3 regions of the Mesorhizobium sp. C089B genome follow, and region 1 is predicted to be linked to each of the others. Evidence: predicted binding sites of a transcription regulator. Region 1 holds the regulator's gene; each other region holds the start of a gene.
The links. The regulator PhoB, encoded in region 1, activates phosphate uptake and scavenging genes when phosphate is short. The targets are predictions, from matches to a motif close to TGTCATNNANCTGTCAT.
Positions count from the first base shown of each region.

Region 2: ugpB (sn-glycerol-3-phosphate ABC transporter substrate-binding protein UgpB) is a predicted target of PhoB. The motif match lies at 1,847-1,863, and genes of this name have one in related genera.
Region 3: NLY44_RS02990 (RNA degradosome polyphosphate kinase) is a predicted target of PhoB. The motif match lies at 1,203-1,219, and genes of this name have one in related genera.

Region 1 covers NZ_CP100469.1:3,932,487-3,935,763, forward strand. The annotation lists gene NLY44_RS19445 (ROK family protein) at 1-909, shown strand, start outside; gene phoB (phosphate regulon transcriptional regulator PhoB) at 940-1,629, opposite strand; gene phoU (phosphate signaling complex protein PhoU) at 1,646-2,350, opposite strand; gene pstB (phosphate ABC transporter ATP-binding protein PstB) at 2,392-3,216, opposite strand; gene pstA (phosphate ABC transporter permease PstA) at 3,234-3,277, opposite strand, start outside.
Region 2 covers NZ_CP100469.1:3,808,276-3,811,552, reverse strand. The annotation lists gene NLY44_RS18820 (bifunctional diguanylate cyclase/phosphodiesterase) at 1-1,446, opposite strand, end outside; gene ugpB (sn-glycerol-3-phosphate ABC transporter substrate-binding protein UgpB) at 1,926-3,236, shown strand.
Region 3 covers NZ_CP100469.1:589,762-593,038, forward strand. The annotation lists gene NLY44_RS02980 (FAD-dependent monooxygenase) at 1-875, opposite strand, end outside; gene NLY44_RS02985 (zinc-finger domain-containing protein) at 895-1,140, opposite strand; gene NLY44_RS02990 (RNA degradosome polyphosphate kinase) at 1,375-3,277, shown strand, end outside.

The DNA.
Region 1 (3,277 bases):
GAAGAACAGCGCCGGCTCGACACGCTGACCATGCCGCGCGACGAGCTGATCGGCGAATGCGTAGCAATCGTCGGGCGGCGTCTCGCGGACCCGGACCTCGATGTCCAGAGCATCGCCCGCATTGCCATGGGCATCCAGGGCATCACCGATTCGCAGGCGCGGGCCATGCTGTGGTCACCAATCACGCCACTGACCGACATTGCCTTCGCCGACATGTTGGAAGCGGAATTCGGCATTCCTGCCACCATGGAGAACGACTGCAATATGATGGCGGTGGCCCTGCAATGGCGCCAGCCCGAGCGCTACCGCGACAATTTCATCGCGATCCTCTTGTCGCACGGCATCGGCATGGGGCTGGTGCTGAAAGGCGAACTGTTCACCGGCACCCATTCCTCGGGCGGCGAGTTCGGCCACATGATCCACCGTCCGGGCGGCGCGCTCTGCCGCTGCGGGCGGCGCGGCTGCGTCGAGGCCTATGCCGGAAACTACGCCATCTGGCGCAGCGCCAAAATGATGAGCGAAGATGCCGAGCCGGTCGATATCGGCGACGCTGATATGCGCGCACTCGCCGCGCGCGCCCGCGAAACCGATGGCCCGGAGCGCGAAGCCTATCGCAAGGCCGGTGAGGCGCTCGGCTTCGGCCTCGGCAGCCTGTTTGCGCTGATCGACCCGGCGCCTGTCGCCATGGTTGGCGTCAGCGCCGCCGCCTTCGACCTGATCGAGCCGGCATTGCGCGAAGCGATCGCCCAGACCGCCGGCGGCCAGCACTCGAAATCGATCTCCTTCGACACCGAGCCCAACGAGCTGCCGCTGATCCGCGAAGGCTGTGCCATGCGCGCGCTCGGCTTCGTCGATCAGGAGATTTTCGCGCCGGGCATTCAGGCCAAATCCGGCAAGCATGTCGCCTGAATGGCCGGCAACGGCGCGACGCGCAGCATCCTAGTCTTCCCTGATCGCGTAGCCGGCGCCGCGAATGGTACGGATGACATCCGGCATGCGGCCGTTGTTGACCGCTTTGCGTAAGCGCCCGACATGGACGTCGACGGTTCGCTCGTCGATGTAGATCGTCTCGCCCCAGACATTGTCGAGCAGCTGGCTGCGCGAGAACACGCGGCCGGGATGGCGCATCATGAATTCGAGCAGCCGGAACTCGGTCGGTCCGAGCCTGATCTCGCTCTTCTTGCGGTAGACACGGTGCGACTCGCGGTCGAGCACGATGTCGCCGACCTTGAGCACGCTGGACAGCACTTCCGGCTTGGCCCGGCGCAGCAGCGCCTTCACGCGCGCCATGAACTCCGGCGTCGAGAATGGCTTGACCAGATAGTCGTCGGCACCGGTGGACAGGCCGCGCACGCGATCGCTTTCCTCACCGCGCGCGGTCAGCATGATGATCGGCAGCCGCTCGGTTTCGGGCCGCACTCTAAGCCGCCGGCAGAGCTCGATGCCGGAAACAGCGGGCACCATCCAGTCGAGCACTAGGAGATCGGGCACGTTTTCCTGCAGGCGGATCTCGGCCTCGTCGCCGCGTGTCACCACCTCTACGTGATAGCCTTCGGATTCGAGGTTGTAGCGGAGGAGCACGCCTAGTGGCTCCTCGTCCTCCACGACCATGATGCGTGGCGCGATCATAGGCAGTTCACCCTCATCAGGCCGGCGTGGCCATCGCCGTCTCGTCCTGCTTCGGACGATTGGCGGGCAATTGCTGGCCGGTCAGCACATAATACGCATTTTCGGCGATGTTGGTGACATGATCGCCGATGCGCTCAAGATTCTTGGCGCAGAACAAGAGATGCGTGCAGGCGGTGATGTTGCGAGGATCTTCCATCATGTAGGTCAAGAGCTCACGAAACACGGACGTGTATTTGACGTCGATGCGCTCGTCGTCATTCCTGAGTTTTGCAAGAGCTGCCGCATCGGTGGCGGCATATTCCTCGACGACGCCTTGCACCTGGATCAGCACCAGTTGCGCCATGGCATCGATGGAGTGCGAGAGGTCGCGCGGCGTGACGCTCAAGCCCACGGTGCCGACGCGTTTGGCGATGTTCTTGGCGAGGTCGCCGATGCGCTCGAGGTCGCCCGCCATGCGGATCGAGCCGACCACGGCGCGCAGATCGTTGGCCATCGGCTGGCGCTTGGCGATCAGCGTGATGGCGCGGTCGTCCAGTTCGCGCTGGCGCGCATCCATGATGGCGTCGTCGGACACGACACGCTGTGCCAGCGCATTGTCCGAATTGAGCAGCGCCCTGGTCGAGCCGCTGACCATCGAGCCGGCCAGATCGCCCATGTCGCGGATCAGCTTACTGATCTGCCCGAGCTCTTCATCGAAGGAGGCGACGGTATGTTCACCCATGGTCTTGGTCCTCGTGCCTGAAAATTCACCCGCCGGACGGCTCAGCCGAAGCGGCCGGTAATGTAGTCCTGGGTGCGCTTGTCGTCGGGGTTGGTGAACATCTTGTCGGTGGCGCCCTCCTCGACGAGATAGCCAAGATGGAACATCGCTGTACGCTGCGACACGCGCGCCGCCTGCTGCATCGAGTGGGTGACGATGACGATCGTGTAGTTCTGGCGCAGTTCGTCGATCAGCTCCTCGACACGGGCGGTGGCGATCGGATCGAGCGCCGAGCAGGGCTCGTCCATCAGGATCACCTCCGGCGACACGGCGATGGCGCGCGCGATGCACAGGCGCTGCTGCTGGCCGCCGGACAGGCCGGTGCCGGGCTCCTGCAGGCGGTCCTTGACCTCGTTCCAGATCGCAGCCTTCTTAAGGCTCTGCTCGACGATCTGGTCCATGTCGGACTTGCGCTTGGCCAGGCCATGGATGCGCGGGCCGTAGGCGACGTTCTCGTAGATCGACTTCGGGAACGGGTTGGGTTTCTGGAACACCATGCCGACGCGGGCGCGCAGTTCGACGACATCGATGTTCTTGTCGTAGATGTCGTCTTCATCGAGCGTGATCTTGCCGGTCACCCGCGCCGAATCGATGGTGTCGTTCATGCGGTTGAGGCAGCGCAGGAAGGTCGACTTGCCGCAGCCGGACGGGCCGATCAGCGCCGTCACCTGGTTCTGGCGGACGTCGAGATTGACGTCGAACAACGCCTGCTTCTCGCCGTAGAAGACGCCGACCTTGTCGCCGCGCATCTTGATGACTTCGTTCGACTTGGCGTTCATTTTGTCGCCCACTGCATTCTCAAGGGACTGTTCGGTCATGATGTTCATACCAAATTGCCTTTTTTCTACCAGCGCCGCTCGAACCGGCGCCGGAGCACGATCGCGGTGA
Region 2 (3,277 bases), 120 kb from region 1:
GCCACCGACCGACAGCCGGTTTTCCTCGCGCATGGCCGCCAGCACCGCCTCGGCGATGCGGCCGGCCGCCTGCGGATCGGGAAGGTTCGGAGCGATGATGGCGAACTCGTCGCCGCCGAGACGCGCCAGCATCTGTCCGTGGCGGAGCACGGCGGAGGCGCACAGCGCCACCTTCTGCAGCATGGCATCGCCGGCGCCATGCCCGAACAGGTCGTTCACTTCCTTGAAGCGGTCGAGGTCGAGCAGCAGCAGCGCAAGATGCCCACCCTTGCCGCCGCGGTCCATTGCGGCAATTTCGGCCTCGAGCCGGCCGGAGAAACTGCGGCGGTTGGGGAGCCCGGTCAGCGGGTCGAAATGGGCGAGGCGCAGGATCTCCTGCTCGGCCTTCCTGCGTTCGCGGATGTCGCGCACGGCGACCACGCTGTGCCGCTTGCCGCAATAGTCGATGCTTCTGGCGATAAGTTCGACGGGGATGGTGGCGCCGTCATGGGCTCTGAGTTCGGCTTCCTGTGCCTGTCCGCTGCAGTCGGACATGCCGGCCGCGGTGCGTTCGCCGAAGAGGTCGCCAAGCAGCATCGCGTTCAGCACTTCCGGCGCAATGCCGGTGAGTGCCGCGATGCTGTCATTGGCGCTGACGATGCGGGCGCCGTCGCAGACGATCAGCCCCTCGACGGCGGCGTTGGCGAGGCCGTGCATGCGCTCGGCCTCGAGCTTGTGACGCCGGAAGCGAAGGTCGATCCACAATGCTGCGGCTGAAAGCACCAGGATAGCCATGCTGACTGCAGCGGCGGCGAAGGCCTGTGACACCGGTTCGACCGTGAACTGCGATATCTCGATGGAGGAGTCCGGGAAGATCGACACCGCGCCCATGGCGATGAAGTGCAGGCTGCAGATCGCCAGCGTCAACAGGATGGCGGCGGCGATTGTGGCCTGCATGGACGGCCGTCGCAACACGACCAGCAGCGCCAGCGCGGCGAGGGTGACGCCTGTCAGCACCGAGACGCCGACCAGCAGCGGGTTCCAGACGATGCGCCCTTCGACCTCGAAGGCGGCCATGCCGATATAGTGCATGGCGGCGATACCAGCGCCGAGGACCGCGCCGCCGACCAGAGGGTAGTCGATGCCCCGGCGCAAGGTGGCGATCCACATGCCCGCGGCGGTCAGGGCGACGGAACCGGCGAGCGAAAGCGCCGACATTTCCGTATTGTAGGCGTTGGGGATTCCGGGAGAAAAGGCAAGCATTGCGATGAAGTGCGTCGCCCAGATACCGAAGCCGGTGGAAGTGGCTGCTATCATCAGCCAGGTATAGCGGTTGCGCTCGCTCGAGCGGTCGACATGGCGAAGCAGGTTGACCGCCGAGAAGGAAGAAATACCGCAAATGAGCGCTGCCAGTGCGACCAGTCTCAGATCGTGCTCATGCACGATACAATTATAGACCGTCAGCATCTCGCCCCACCTGCTCTCCCACAGCAATCAAGCCGTCCACTTGATTAGTATGCCACGCTTGACGAAGAATCGGTTATGCGAACTACAACTACAGCGGGTTTTTCGGGTTGTACGTTGCGGCGATCCTGTCTCATTCCAGACGCACGGTTACAGCAGCGCCTGGCGCGATGCCGCTCGGCCGATCTCGACCTGGCCGAGCGCCGGTTTGGCGGCCGCACGGTGCAGGTGCGTGGCGCTGTCACGCGGGCCCTTCACGCATCGCTGGGCGGTCGGCGATCCTTGCAGGCCCACCATGCCCCATTCTATCGCTGAGCCGGCTTGGCATTTCTCTCTGTCCTCGTTGCAAGGCGAGGGGGCGCGAAGTTAGCCGGGTATGAAATTCACGAAACAGCAACAAATCCGTTGTCCGATTGTCATCAGCGACACATATTCCGTTCGCGGGAGCGCCCCTTTCGCCAATGACAAACGGGAGATGAAACATGAAGTTGTTCGGCTTTGCGGCCGGTGTTGCCGCCACCTTGACCCTGCTTTCCACCACCTCCGCCTTCGCCGCCACCCAGATCAGTTGGTGGCATGCAATGACCGGCGCCAATGCCGAGGTGGTCGACAAGATCGCCAAGGATTTCAATGCCAGCCAGAGCGACTATGAAATTCTCCCTGTTTTCAAGGGCACCTATCCCGAAACGCTGAATGCCGGCATCGCTGCCTATCGTGCGGGGCAAGCGCCCGACATCATCCAGGTGTTCGACGTGGGTACCGGCGTCATGATGGCAGCCGAAGGTGCGATCAAACCGGTGGCCGATGTGCTGACCAGCGCCGGCGTGACCTTCGACAAGAGCCAGTATTTGCCCGGCATCGTCGGTTACTATTCGAAGCCGGACGGGACCATGCTGTCCTTCCCCTATAATTCCTCGTCGCCCATCCTCTACTACAACAAGGATATTTTCCAGAAGGCCGGGCTTGATGTGAACAACCCGCCAAAGACCTGGAACGAGGTGTGGGAAGCCGCCAAGAAGATCAAGGCGAGCGGCGCCGCTTCCTGCGGCTATACCTCGACGTGGTTGACCTGGATCCACCTTGAGGCCTTCGCGGCCTGGAACGACGTTTCCTATGGCACCAACCAGAACGGACTTGCCGGAACCGACGTCGAGCTCAAGATCAATGCGCCGATCTTCGTCAATCATTTCCAGGCGCTCGCCGACCTGGCCAAGGACGGCACCTTCAAATATGGCGGCCGTACATCCGAAGCCAAGCAGATCTTTCTTGCCGGAGAATGCGGCATCTTCACCGAATCGTCGGGGGGTCTCGGTGACATCGTCAAGTCGGGCATGAACTACGGCATCGGCCAGCTTCCCTATGATAGTGACGCCAAGGGCGCGCCCCAGAACACCACGCCGGGCGGCGCCAGCCTGTGGGTGTTCGGCAACAAATCGGACGAGGAATACAAGGGCGTCGCGGCGTTCTTCTCCTACCTGTCCAAGACCGAAGTGCAGGAGTATCTGCACCAGAAGTCGGGTTATCTGCCGGTGACGCTCGCTGCCTATGAGGCGACCAAGAAGTCCGGCTTCTATGACAAGAACCCGGGCCGTGAGACGCCGATCCTGCAGATGCTGGGCAAGGCGCCGACCGAGAACTCGAAGGGCGTGCGCCTCGTCAACCTGCCGCAGGTGCGCGACATCGAGAATGAGGAGTTCGAGAAGATGCTGGCCGGCCAGCAGACTGCGCAGCAGGCGCTCGACAACGCGGTCGCGCGCGGCAACAAGGCGATTCAGGAAGCGATCGGAAACTGAAGCGATTTGTCAGTTGAACCTCGTCCACGCGGACCCGCGTG
Region 3 (3,277 bases), 3.3 Mb from region 1:
TGTTCGACGGTATGGATCGGAAAGGCCGTCCATGGGCCGGCCAGTGCCACAAGCTTCGTCAGGCCCGGCGCGGTGCCGCGCAGGGCAGCCGTGAGGATCGCGGGATCGGCATGGCCCGACCAACCTTCGGCCATGCGCTCACCCTTGGTGAAGGCGGCGAGATTGAAGGCCTGGCCTTTGCTGACGGGGTAGGCGACCATGTGGAAGCCAGGATGCAGGAACGTGGTGACGCAGTCGGCGGCGCCGATCGCGGCAAAGGCTTCTCCGGCCGCACCGTCGGCTGCGATTGTAGCCCGCCAGGCGAGTTCGCCCGAAAAACGGCTTTTGACGAAGTCCTCGCCTGCGAGTTGCGCCCGGACCGCCGACCAGACGCCGTCGGCGCCGACCAGCAGTTTGCCGCGTGCCTCGATCTCGCGGCCGTCCACTTCGGCGGTCACGGCGACATATTGCGCGTCTTTGACGATGCCGGTCACGCGGGCGCCGGTGATGAGCTCAATCTGCGACCGTTCAGCCATTTGCCCCAGCAGCGCTGCCTGCAGATCTGCGCGATGGGCGACAAGATAGGGCGACTGCCAGCGCGCTTCGGCGGCGTGCCCGAGCGGTACCCGCGCCAGTTCGCGCAGCGTCCCGGCGTCCTTGAGCACGACCGCTTCCGGCCGCAACGCTGCGGGCAGCAGTCGGTCGAGCACGCCGAGTTTTCCAAGAATGCGTGTTGCGTTGGGCGAAAGCTGGATGCCGGCGCCGGCCGCTTCTAGGTGCTGTGCCTGTTCGATCAGCTTTACCGGATAACCCCGTCCGGCGAAGGCAAGGGCAGCGGTCAGCCCGGCGATGCCGGCCCCGGCGATTATGACCTGCCGGGACCTGATGTCTTCCATCGGGCTTGTCGCGGAAGGATCAGGCGGCCTGGTCGATATAAAGGCAACCAGCCGGCAGCGTTTCCGTCGCCCTCAGCTTCGCCGAATAGCGGTAGAGCGTCGAGCAGTAGGGACAGACCTTTTCATTGTCGTCGCCCATGTCGAGGAACACATGCGGGTGGTCGAAGGGCGGGTTGGCGCCGGTGCACATGAATTCCTTGACGCCGATGTCGATTGCCGGATGGCCCGCATCGTTCTGGAAATGGGGAATGGAACCGCCTGCCATCGTCGTCTCCTTGATCTCGTCGAAAAGCATCTGGAACATAACAGGCCTGTTTGCAAGATCGATGAAATGAAACTGTCGCAAAAGCCTGTCAGAGGATACGTTGAGCCGGTTAAGTGCATGTCCCTGAAATCGGAACGGTTTTCGCCGAAGGGTCATGCGCCACAAAAGCGTGTTAGAGGCATGGCACGTCCAGCGGCGCTCCAAGGGACGGTTGGCGGGGGAAGAGCAGGAACCATGAACGAACTGAAGCCGGTGCAGAGCGAATTCATCAATGTCGAGGTGGCGAGCCCCGAGGGCGGCAACCCCGATCGGTTCGTCAACCGTGAGTTCTCCTGGCTGCAGTTCAACCGGCGTGTGCTCGAGGAATCCCAGAACCAGCACCATCCGCTGCTCGAACGCGTCCGTTTCCTGTCGATTTCGGCCGCCAATCTCGATGAATTCTTCATGGTCCGCGTCGCCGGCCTTGCGGGCCAGGTGCGCGAAGGCATTGCGCTCAAGAGCCCCGACGGCCGCACGCCGGAGCAGCAGCTGGAACAATTGCTGCGCGAGGTCGAGCGGCTGCAGGAGGACCAGCAGAACAGCCTTTCGGCGCTGATGTTGCTGCTCAACAAGGAAGGCATTGAGAGCATCACCCGCGATGCACTGACCAAGGATGAAAAAGTCTGGCTGGAAGACCATTTCCAGGACCAGGTTTTCCCGGTGCTGACTCCACTGTCGATCGACCCGGCGCATCCGTTTCCGTTCATTCCCAATCTCGGCTTCTCGATGGCGCTGCAATTGCGCCATCGCAAGAATGGCGAGGAGATGAGCGCGCTTCTGCGCCTGCCGGTGGCGCTGAAGCGCTTCATCCGTCTGCCCGACCGCAAGCAGCACGTTCGCTTCATTCCGTTGGAGGAGGCTGTCGGCCTCTATATCGGCAAGCTGTTCCCCGGCTATGAGGTCAAGGGTTCCGGCACCTTCCGCATCATCCGGGACAGCGATATCGAGGTCGAGGAAGAGTCGGAAGATCTCGTGCGCCTGTTCGAGACGGCGCTGAAGCGGCGCCGCCGCGGTTCGGTCATCCGCATCGAATTCGACAAGTCGATGCCCGGCGAATTGCGCGAGTTCGTCGCCGGCGAGCTTGGCGTCTCTTCGAGCCGCATCAGCGTTCTGACCGGCCCGCTGGCGCTCAGCCAGATTTCCGAGATCGTCGCCGTGCCGCGCGACGACCTGAAGTTCACCCCCTACAATCCACGCTTTCCCGAGCGCATCCGCGAGCATGGCGGCGACTGTTTCGCGGCCATTCGCGAGAAGGACATCGTCGTCCACCACCCCTATGAATCCTTTGACGTGGTGGTCCAATTCCTGCGCCAGGCGATGGCCGACCCGGAGGTGGTGGCGATCAAGCAGACGCTCTACCGCACCTCCAACGACAGCCCGATCGTGCGCGCCTTGGTCGACGCGGCCGAGGCCGGCAAGTCGGTAACCGCCCTGGTCGAGCTCAAGGCGCGCTTCGACGAGGAAGCCAACATCCGCTGGGCGCGCGACCTCGAACGCGCCGGCGTCCAGGTCGTGTTCGGCTTCCTCGAACTCAAAACCCATGCGAAAATGTCGCTGGTGGTGCGGCGCGAGGACGGCAAGCTGCGTAACTATGTGCATCTCGGCACCGGCAACTACCATCCGGTGACAGCGCGCATTTACACCGACCTGTCCTTCTTCACCACCGATCCGACGATCGCGCGCGATGTCGCCCAGCTGTTCAACTTCATCACCGGCTATGCCGAGCCGACCGATGAGATGCGGATCGCCATCTCGCCGTTTACGCTGCGCAGCCGTATCCTCAAGCACATTGCCGACGAGGTCGCCTACGCGCTGGCTGGCCGTCCGGCGCGCATCTGGATGAAGATGAACGCGCTCGTCGATCCCAACATCATCGACGCGCTCTATGACGCCAGCCGTGCCGGCGTCGAGATCGATCTCGTCGTGCGCGGCATCTGCTGCCTGCGGCCGCAGGTGCCCGGCCTGTCGGAAAACATCAGGGTCAAGTCGATCGTCGGCCGCTTCCTCGAACACAGCCGCATCTACTGCTTCGGCAACGGCCATGGCCTGCCGTCGGACGAGGCGATCGTCTACATCGCCTCGGCCGACTTGATGCCAC